DNA from 2 places in the Terrabacter terrae genome. Region 1 is predicted to be linked to the other one. Evidence: riboswitches for the same ligand, from Rfam matches in the RefSeq annotation. Region 1 holds a riboswitch; the other holds the start of a gene.
The links. Region 1 has a riboswitch for cyclic di-AMP ahead of ABD194_RS02850 (C40 family peptidase). Riboswitches for the same ligand answer to the same signal wherever they lie in the genome.
Positions count from the first base shown of each region.

Region 2: it holds a riboswitch for cyclic di-AMP, as region 1 does, so the genes downstream of both, ABD194_RS07990 (CHAP domain-containing protein) here and ABD194_RS02850 (C40 family peptidase) in region 1, are expected to answer to the same signal.

Region 1 is NZ_BAAANB010000001.1:612,713-617,732, reverse strand. It holds gene ABD194_RS02865 (ATP-binding SpoIIE family protein phosphatase) at 1-699, shown strand, start outside; gene ABD194_RS02860 (STAS domain-containing protein) at 692-1,147, shown strand; gene ABD194_RS02855 (DsbA family oxidoreductase) at 1,267-1,953, opposite strand; gene ABD194_RS02850 (C40 family peptidase) at 2,055-2,912, opposite strand; cyclic di-AMP (ydaO/yuaA leader) riboswitch at 2,913-3,080, opposite strand; gene ABD194_RS02845 (iron-dependent transcriptional repressor DtxR) at 3,299-3,994, opposite strand; gene ABD194_RS02840 (MFS transporter) at 4,024-5,020, opposite strand, start outside.
Region 2 is NZ_BAAANB010000006.1:15,365-20,384, reverse strand. It holds gene ABD194_RS08005 (hypothetical protein) at 1-698, shown strand, start outside; partial or broken gene ABD194_RS21615 (CbtA family protein) at 718-945, shown strand; gene ABD194_RS08000 (hypothetical protein) at 1,079-1,225, shown strand; gene ABD194_RS07995 (cupredoxin domain-containing protein) at 1,340-1,780, opposite strand; gene ABD194_RS07990 (CHAP domain-containing protein) at 2,029-2,949, opposite strand; cyclic di-AMP (ydaO/yuaA leader) riboswitch at 2,952-3,107, opposite strand; gene ABD194_RS07985 (cytochrome c biogenesis CcdA family protein) at 3,347-3,922, opposite strand; gene ABD194_RS07980 (TlpA family protein disulfide reductase) at 4,092-4,643, opposite strand; gene ABD194_RS07975 (prolipoprotein diacylglyceryl transferase family protein) at 4,709-5,020, opposite strand, start outside.

The DNA of each region.
Region 1 (5,020 bases):
CCGGAGGCCACCCTGCTGCTCTACACCGACGGGCTCGTCGAGCGCCGCGGGGTCTCCGTCCTGGACGGCATCGAGCGACTCGGCCGCGAGGCATCGGAGGCATCGGAGGCGTTGGCGGCGTCGGAGGCGTCGAAGGCGCAGCCCGATGACGGTCTCGAGGCGCTGTGCGACCACCTGCTCCACGCCTTCCTCGAGGAGAACCACGTCGAGGACGACGTCGCGCTCCTCGCGATGCGGCTGGCCCCGTCGGTAGAAGGTGAGCTGGACGTGCGGCTGCCCGCCGAGGCCCGCAACCTCGTGCAGGTGCGGAATGCCCTGCGCCGCTGGCTCCACGAGGTCGGCGCCTCGGAGCAGCAGGCCGACGAGGTCCTGGTGGCCTGCGGCGAGGCGTGTGCCAACGTCGTCCAGCACGCCTACAGCGCCACGACGGCAACCGGCGACCTGCTCGTGGAGGCGCGACTGCTCGAGGACACGGTCCACCTGCGGGTGCGCGACGAGGGGCAGTGGCGCCCCGCCACCGACCGCGGGGGCGGCTGGGGCCTGCAGCTGATGCGAGCGCTCATGGACGAGGTCGAGGTCGAGCACACGACGGCGGGCACCACGGTGAGCCTGCGCCGGCGAGTCGACCTCGTGTCCCGACCGGAGCCGCCGCCGTCACCGCACCGGTCCACGGCGCCCGCGAGCGAGCCTCGTGAGTGACCTCGCCCGCGTCGAGACGAGCCGCGTGGACGCCACCCAGGTGGTCCGCGTCACCGGCGAGCTCGACCTGTCCAACGCGCACGCCGTCGTGGACGCCGTCGGCCATGGCGTCCCGGAGCACGTGACGCTCCTCGTCCTCGACCTCGCCGGCACGACCTACCTCGACAGCGCCGCCATCGCGTCGCTCTTCCGGCTCGCGCAACGCCTGCGCGACCACCGTCAGGAGCTGCGACTGGTGGTACCCCGGGAGGCGCCGACCCGGGCGGTCGTCGAGCTGACCCGCCTGAGCCAGGTGGTCACCGTGGACGAGAGCGCTGCTGATCTGCCGCAGGCTTCGCGGGCGTATGCCGCCCTGCCGCCCCTCGAGGCCGTCGTGAGCGAGCGCTGGGGTGGGGGCGCAGGCGAGGGCCCACCGCGAGACGGGGGCCCTGTCCGCGACAGCAGCTAGGTCGCTCCGCCGGAAAGCCCGTCGAGAGCCCGGCGAGCGCTGGCGAGGACGGGTCAGAGAGCCGGGCGAGCGCTGGCGAGGACGGGTCAGAGAGCCGGGCGAGCGCTGGCGAGGACGGGTCAGACGGACTGCGTGGCGACGCCCCGAAGGAGGGCGAGGTAGTCGTCGACGGGCTTGGCACCGGACAGGGCGGCATACCCGTTGGCGAGGACGAAGGGTGTGGACGTGACGCCCATGGAGCGCGCCTCGCGCTCGTCCGCACGGACCTGCTCGCCGTACTCGTCGGAGGCGAGGACCGCCGCGACGCGACGCTCGTCGAGGCCGCACTCGGCCGACAGCCGCTGCAGCACCTCGTGGTCGTCCAGGGCCATCCCCTCGCCGAAGTGGGCGGCATGGAAGCGCTCGAAGGCGGCCGAGCGGAGTGCAGGGCCGCCCATCTCGCCCGCGAGCGCACACAGGCGGTGGGCGTCGAAGGTGTTGGCGCGCACGGCACGGTCCCAGTCGAAGACGAGGTCGTCGGCCTGGGCCTCCTCGCTGGCCTTGGCGTTCATCAGCCGGCCGGTGCCCGCGTCACCGCCGCCGTAGCGCGTGGACAGGTGCTCGCTGACCGGCACTCCCCCGCCCACCGGGACGTCGGGGTCGAGCTCGAAGGCGCGCAGGCGCACCGTGACGTCGTGGGGGCGCTCGAAGGCGGCGATCGCCGCCTCGATGCGGCGCTTGGCCACCCAGGAGTAGGGGCAGACCAGGTCGCTCCAGAGGTCGAGCTCGATGAGGGTCGTGGACTCCGCGGCAGGCTGATCGGTCATCGCCTCAGTCAATCACGGACGCTGCTGCCTGCCGGGGAACGCACGGTGCCCCCACCGCGGACGGTGGGGGCATCGTGGACGGTCGGCGCGAGAGGCTGCGCTCAGAAGCGGCCGTAGCCGGACGGCGTCGTCCAGATGGAGTGGTTGCCGACGGTGGTGCCGGGGCGCTGGGCGTCGATCATGCGGCCCGGGCTGACGTAGATGCCCACGTGGTAGGCCGGCGAGCCGAAGAAGACGAGGTCGCCGGGGCTCGGGCTGCTGACCGGGGTCGCGGCCGACTGCTGCGCGGACGCGGTGCGCGGGATCGAGATCCCGGCGTGGCGGTAGACGTAGGAGGTGAAGCCCGAGCAGTCGAAGCCGGACGGGGTCGTGCCGCCGTAGACGTAGGGGACGCCGAAGAGCGACTGGGCGATGCCCACGATGCCCGACGCGCTGGGAGCCGGCACCGGAGCGGTGTTGATGGCGACTCGTGCGCTCGAGCGCGAGGCGCGCTGCGTGGTCGCCTGGCGGGCGACAGCCTGGTCGGCGGCAGCCTGGTCCGCGGCAGCCTGGTCCGCGGCAGCCTTGGCAGCGGCGTCGGCGGCAGCCTTCTGCGCGGCGGCCTCGGCCGCGGCCTTCTGCTCGGCGCGCTCGGTCTTGACCTTGATGTCCTCGATGACGACCGGGCTGGGCTTGGCCTGCTTCAGCGCGGGCCTGGCGTAGCCGATGGCCGAGAGCGCGTTGCCCGCGGTGAGGGTGCCGGCCGCGGGACCGACGGCGGCCGGAGCGGCGACGACGCTGCTCGAACCGTCGGCGGCATGTGCCGTGCCCGCGAACGAGGCGACGAGCCCACCGGAGGCCGCGACGATGGCGACACCCTTCACAGCGGGCTGGGCCGACTCCTTGGCGATCGTCTTGAGCTCTGCAACCGCGCTGAATCGACCGGGGGCGCGATGGCGCCCGGGAACGTTCTGAGCCACTTTTTGACCTCTCGACGCCTGCGAGGTGAGCTGTCGGGTTCGGGCTGGAGGTACTGCCCGGCCTTCGCTCGGACCGAGTTCGGTCCACGGAGGGCTTCACCCCGAGGACGTCTCACGACGTCCGGAGAAAGTGGTTCCCCCGCTCCTGCCATGCGGTTCGTGCCGAGCCCGGGTCGATGGCAGGACTAGGCGGTCCGACCCAGGGCACCTGCTCGACGGGGAGAGCAAGTGGGGCCAACCGTACCCAATGCCCCCGTTCTTGTCACGTTCCGGTCTCGGGAGGTCAAAGTGCCCGCCACCACCGCGTAAAGGACGTGCGTGACCAACCGCCACCGCAACGCGTGGAGGACCGCGTCGAAGGACCGCAGGAAGATGCGGCCGGAGAGTCAGGCGGCCTGGCAGAAGACGTGGACGGCCACGTCGTCGGGGAGCGAGACGCCGTTGGAGGGCTGGTCACCCTCCCGGACGGCGAGGACCCGCCCCGCCTCACGCACGACCTCGACCCGCGCCCCGGGCACCACGCCGGCGCTCGTCAGGAGGGCGAGCGCCTCGGGGTCGACCTGCACCGGCTCGCCGATGCGGCGGATCGTCACCACGGACGGTGCATCGCCGACGACGGCGGCGAGCGTGCGCAGGCCGGAGAGGAAGTCCTCCTGCTGCTGGACGCCGAGCTCCTCGAGGCCGGGGATGGGGTTGCCGTAGGGCGACTCGAGGCCCTCGCCGATGAGGCCGAGGATCTTGCGCTCCACCTTCTCCGACATGACGTGCTCCCAGCGGCACGCCTCGTCGTGGGCGTACTCCCACTCCAGGCCGATGACGTCGACGAGCAGCCGCTCCGCAAGGCGGTGCTTGCGCATGACCCGCGTGGCCAGCAGCCGGCCGTGGTCCGACAGCTCCAGGTGACGGTCCCCGGAGACGGCCACGAGGCCGTCGCGCTCCATGCGGGCCACCGTCTGCGACACCGTGGGGCCCGAGTGGCCGAGACGCTCGGCGATCCGGGCGCGCAGGGGGACGATGCCCTCCTCCTCCAGCTCGAAGATCGTGCGGAGGTACATCTCGGTGGTGTCGATCAGGTCGGTCACGGTCATACCTTCTCAGAGTCGGGCAGCGGTCAGGTCCGGCCCGATGCCGCTGCCCGGGTGGGGTCGTGGCGCGGCACCCAGATGCGCAGCCAGCCCGCTCCTACGAGGGCTCCGGCGCCGAGGACGACCGCGGAGGCGCCGAGGGACAGCACAGCGCTCAGCCCGGACAACGCCAGCGGGCCCGCTGCCCTTCCCAGATCGGCACAGAGGCGCCAGCCGCCCAGGAACTGGGCCCGGCCGTCGGCCGGGGACGCATCGGCGCCGAGGGTCATGATCAGTCCCGCGCCGAGGCCGTTGCCCACCCCGAGCACGGTCGCCGCGGCCGTCACCGCGACCAGGCTCGTGGCCAGCGGCAGCACCACCATGCCGAGACCCAGCACGAGCATGCTGGGAACTGCCGCCGCGACCCGGCCGTAGCGGTCCATGAGCCACCCGGAGGGGTAGAAGAGCGCCATGTCGATCGCGCCGGCCACGCCGAAGACGAGGGAGGTCTGCGCCGGCGAGAAGCCGACCGACTCCGCCCAGAGCGGGATGAGGGCCTCGCGGATCGCTCGGGCCCCGGCCACGCACATCGCCCCCGTGCCGAGCGTGAGCAGGACGTGCCGGTGCTGCACCAGCACCGAGGCGACGCTGCGGGGCGCACCGCCACCCACGACCCGGTGCGCCTCGGCCGTGATGTCGGGTGCGAGGAGGACGAGGACGAACGCGGCGATGCTCGCGATGCCGCCGACGGCATACGCGGACTCGGTGCCCCAGCGCACGATCACGAGCGAGCCGATGAACGGGCCGACGAAGGACCCGATCCGGTTCACTCCGCCGAGCGTGGACAGCGCGCGCGCCCGCATCGCGACCGGGACGGCCTCGGTGAGGTAGGCCTGCCGGGCCAGTCCGAAGAGGGAGCCGGCCAGCCCCACGACCAGCACGCCGGCGAAGAGCATGACCAGCCCGCCGGCGAGCGCCGCGAGCAGCATGCCGGCGGCCTCGACGACCGCGGCGATGAGCAGGGCACGACGCTCGCCGATGCGG
Region 2 (5,020 bases), on a different contig from region 1:
ACTGCATCGCCCGGCTCCAGTCCGATGGTTTCTGGCTGCAGGCCCGCGCCACGGGCTACGGCGCCGCCCTCGTCCTGCTGACGAACGTCGTCGTCGTGGTGTGGATGGTCGCGATGCGGGGAGGGCGGCTGCGGGTCGTCTCGCCTCGGCGCGGACACGCCTCCCGCGTGGACGACCGCGTCCTCGGCCTCGCCGGAGCGCTCGTCGGTGCCGCAGTGATCCACCTCGTGGTCGTGCCCGAGCACCTCGCCGAGTGGGCCGCGGCCGGCCTCTTCTTCCTCGTGCTCGCCGTCGCCCAGCTCGTCGTGGCCGGGGCCGCGCTGGTGCGTCCGGGGCGTCTCTCCTGGCTCGCAGCCGTCGTGGTGTCCGCCGGCCCCGTCGTGCTCTGGGCCGTCTCGCGGACCGTGGGGCTGCCGCTCGGCCCCGAACCGGGCGTGCCCGAAGCCCTCGGCATCGCCGACCTCGCCGGCGCGCTGCTCGAGACGGCAGCGGTCGCCCTCGCGCTCTCGCTGCGCTCCCGCCCGGACCGGTCCGTCGACGCCGAAGGGACCCACACGCACCGGACCGGTCTCGTCGTCGTCGCCCTGCTGGCCGTCACCGTCGTGGGGGTCGCCGGCAACGGCATGCTGCTCCTCGGCGGCGACCCCCACGCGGCGAGCACCGCACAGGTCGAAGCCTCCTCGCCCGGTCAGGGCTGAGCCGGCCGCACTCACCAGCATCCGGTGTCCCGGGTCCGATCTCAGGATCCGGGCGGCCGGGGTCAGGCGCCGATGCCGCTCCATCGTCCTCGTTGCTCTCGGCTTCGGTGTCTTCACCCTGGCGCCAGCGCTGAAGATCCCCGGCAATCCTCCGGCCGTGGGCGACCCGGCAACCGTCGGCCGCCGCACACTGATCTACGTGCTGACGATCCTGATCGCCCTCGCGCTGGTGCTCGCCGCCTTCGAACTGGACCGGGCACCTCACGATCCGCGGACTAGCTGGCCCGGTCCGAACCAGCATCGTCCTGGTCGCGTTCCTCACCGTCGCCGGCACGATCTTCGCAGTCACCCCAGGCACCCCCGACACGATCGCGGCGGACATGCCGGCCAGGTTGATCTGGGACTTCCGGATCGCCTACCTCGCCGAGCTCGGGCTCATGCGGGCCACGCTCGGGGTGGTCTTCGGCCTGCTGGCCACCCGCAAGCAGGTTCCCACCGCTGATCCTCACGGGGCCCTAACGGCGTGACGGGAAGGGCGACGTCATCACCGGATGTGCTTCGACCGGCCACCTGCCACTTCGCACCGCCGCCGCGGCGGAGACGTTCAGCGCTGAATGGGTGGCCGCCGCGGCGATTGCCGTTCAGCTGACGGTGATCCTGAGCTCCATGCCCACCGAGCGGTGGCTCCCTACCGGACACCACAGGGTGTAAATGCCCGGGACGAGGTCGACGGTGATGGCGGCGTCAGCCTCGCCAGGATCGAGGATGCCGGTCGAGGCCGTTTCGACGCCAAGTCCCTCGATCGCGACGGCGTGCGGCGCCTTCCCGCGCTCTCGTGCGACGAACGTGAACGTGCCGGGCTCAAACGCCTTCTTGTCGAGTCTGATCGCAAACTCCGTCGGATCCGCCATGACCTGCGTGCCTTCGATCGTTGGCGTGCTTTCGACGTTGCTGGAGTCGGCGGAGTCGGCGTCTGAACCACGACACGCAGAGAGCATGGCTGCTAGCGGCAAGACGATCAGCCAGCCAGCCAGCTTGCACTGAGGAGTTCTGCACCGCATTGTCGTCAACGATCCCACCACCTCACACAGGATCTGCCGCGCCTCTTCAGGCTACGCCCAGCCGTGACCCGCGGGCCGCGGTGATCGTGGTCCACGTACACCTCGCACAGCCAGGCGAACGTCGCGGGGTCTGACTCTCCTCGCCTCGGCACGCCGGTGGCGATGCCCGCGATGATCCGCGACGAGCGCGCTGGGTGCGGGGTCGTGGAAGCCCTCTGCGGACGCCGGCGCCCTGCGGGACGGCGGGGGCGCCGGCGACCGGTGGTGTCTTACGGTGCGTAGATGTACCTCATCCCGCTGATGTCGGTGACGGTGCGGGTGTTGTAGTTGAACGGTCCGGCCAGTGCGTTCATCTCGATGATGGTGACCCGGTCGCCGTTGACGGCGGTGACCCAGCCGAGGTGGCCGGCGCTGGATGAACCGTGGACGCCGGGTTGCATCACGACGATGGACCGGGTTCGCGGTGTCCCGCTGACGGTGTAGCCGGCGTTGGCGGCTCTGGTGCCCCAGACGAGCGCGTTGCCCGTCCAGCCGCCGGGGTAGTAGCCCTCAGACTGGTACCACTTGTTGAGCACACCCCAGGTGCATTGCCCTGCTGATCCCCAGTTGTAGGGGGAGCGGCCGCCGGCGGTGGCGCTCGGCGCGGCGTTGCTGGCGCTCGGCGTGGGGTTGCTGGCGCTCGGCGTGGGGTTGCTGGCGCTCGGCGCGGGGTTGCTGGCCCCCTTACTCGTACCGGTGGTCTTGGTCAGGCTCCGGCGCGTCAAGTCTCGCGAGGCGCGGGACTGGGCCTCACGTTTGGCGTCTACGGCCCGTTGCGCGGCTTGCTGCTCCTTCTCCGCGATCACATCGGTGATGACCTTCGCTGCCGCAGAACGCGGACCCGGGCGCGGCCGGGTGAAGCCGATCGAGGTCAGGGCAGAGGGAACCGTCGTGGCCTGCACGGCAGTCTGGCCGCTGGCCCATGTCGTGGCCGGGGGTCCCGTGACGGCTGGTGCGTTCGCTGACGCGGTGCTCTGGCTCTCGGCTTCGGCCGGTGGGGCGAGGGTGCTGACCAGCCCGCCGGCGGCCGCGAGGATCGCCGCCCCCTTCATGGCGGGCTGTGCGGACTCGCGCGCGATGACCGCGAGCTCGGCGATGGGGTTGGCCCCACCGGGTGGCCGATGCCGGCCGGGGCGTCGGGTGGTGTTCATGTGCGACCTCTCTCGCGCCTACGGGGTTAGCTGTCGGGTTCGGGCCGGAGGTTGTGGCCCGGCCGGTGCGTCAGCACCGGCTTCACCCCGAGGACGTCGGTGAGAACGTCCGGTGGTGGTTTCCCCGCTCCTGCCGTGCGTCTGGGTGTGGACTCGTGGTGGTGGCAGGACTCGGCGCCACCGCGAGTGCCCTGATGGGCTAGGTAGGTAAATGGGTAGACCATGGAGACACCGTCGGAGCGGTGTCTTCAAGCCTTTGGACCCAGTTGGGCAGATGGTGTCGTATCAGCCCGATCTGGACGTGTTGAGGGTTCGGCGATCTGTCTCCTTCTGTGGTTGCGGCCCTGTGGGTGTAACGGCGCCGCTCTGGCGGGCCACTTGGAGCCGGTTTGAGTGGTCAGACGATGGTCCTGAAGTTGTTGATCAGGCGTGACTGGAGCCAGGTGATGACAGGCTCCCAGAGGCCGCCGAGCATGAAGACGCCGACCGTGAGCAGGATGATGCCGCCGGTCAGCCGGATGGGCCGGCGGTGTCGACGCAGCCAGTCGCTGGCGCGGCTGGCCCGTTCGTATCCAGCGGCCATGGCGAGGAAGGGCAGGCCCAGGCCGAGGCAGTAGGCGACCGCAAGGGCGATGCCGCGGCTGACTGTCCCGGACTGCGCGGACAGTGGTGCGGCCATGGCGAGGATCGCGGCGAGCGTTGGGCCTTGGCAGGGGCCCCACCCGATGCCGAAGGCGACCCCGAGCAGCGGCGCTCCGCCCAGCCCAGTGGCGGGGCGCCACCGCGGCGTCAGCGACCACGACCTGCCCACCCCGAGGGAGAGCAGGGCGGTGACGATGACGACGGCTCCGCTGATGCGCAGCAACCCGGACTGGTGTTCCTGCATTGTCAGGGATGCGGCGGCGACGATTCCTGCGCCGATGATGAAGACGGTGCTGAAGCCGAGCACGAAAAGTAACGTCCCCAGGACCATGCGGCCGCGGCGTCGCTCGGCCAGCGGCTGCTCCGACAGCCCCCGGTCACGTACCCGAGGAAGCCGGGGACGAGGGGCAGGACGCAGGGGGAGGCGAACGAGACGATCCCAGCGAGGACCGCGACACCGAGTGCGACGACGACGGGAGCGGAGGTCAGATCGGCGGGGCTCATGCAGCGCGCACGTCCTCGACCAGACCGACAAGGGTTGAGGCGGTCAGCGGCCCGAGCACGCGCGCCGCGATCCGGTGTTGCCGGTCCAAGACCAGGGTCGTCGGGGTGGCAGGTGCTTTCCCGTCGAGGGAGATCATCCGCTGACCCCCGTCGTAGGCGAGGGACGGGTAGGGGACGCGGTTGGCGCGGATGAACGCCATCGCGGACTCGGGGCTCTCCTTTGTATCCAGCCCGATGAAGGCCACGTCCTTGAAACGGCCGGTCAGCGTGCGGTAGGCCTTGTCCAGTTCGGGGGTCTCGGTGATGCACGGCGGGCACCATGAGCCCCACACGTTCAGGACGACGACTTGGCCGGGATGTTCCTGCAGTGACCAGGTGCGACCATCGACGGTCGGTCCTGCCACGGTGAGTGGCCGCCCGCGGTCGGCGCGGTCGATCCGTTCGACGCTGCCGTCTCCGGAGACGTATCCCTTCCGGTCCCCTGCGCGCGCCTGGGCGGCTACCGAGTTCGCGCCTGAGGTGGTGCCACATGCGGCCGCGGTGAGCATCAGTCCGAGGCCCGCGGCCGCCCAGGCCAGGCGCGCACCGCCAGCGGCTCGCCGGGCCCTGCCGGTCACGACGCGTCTCCCGGCTCGGACGGGCTTCCGCCGACGCGATCTCGTCCTGGGGTCGGAGTGGCTGCTGAACCGAGGCCCGAAGGTTCCGCGACCGTGGCCGCGGTGTCGCTGTCACCTGCGCCGGTCGTGGGACCGGTCGTCAGTGCATCCGTCTCGGTCGCCGCGGACCGCCTCGGGCGCTGCCGCGCCACCGCGGTGGCGATCGACACCGCCGCGACTGCCACGACGATGACAGCGATCAGCTGGGTGCCGGTCAGCCCGGCGAACGGTCGCTCGTCGATCCCGCGCGCTGCGTCGAGCGCCAGCCG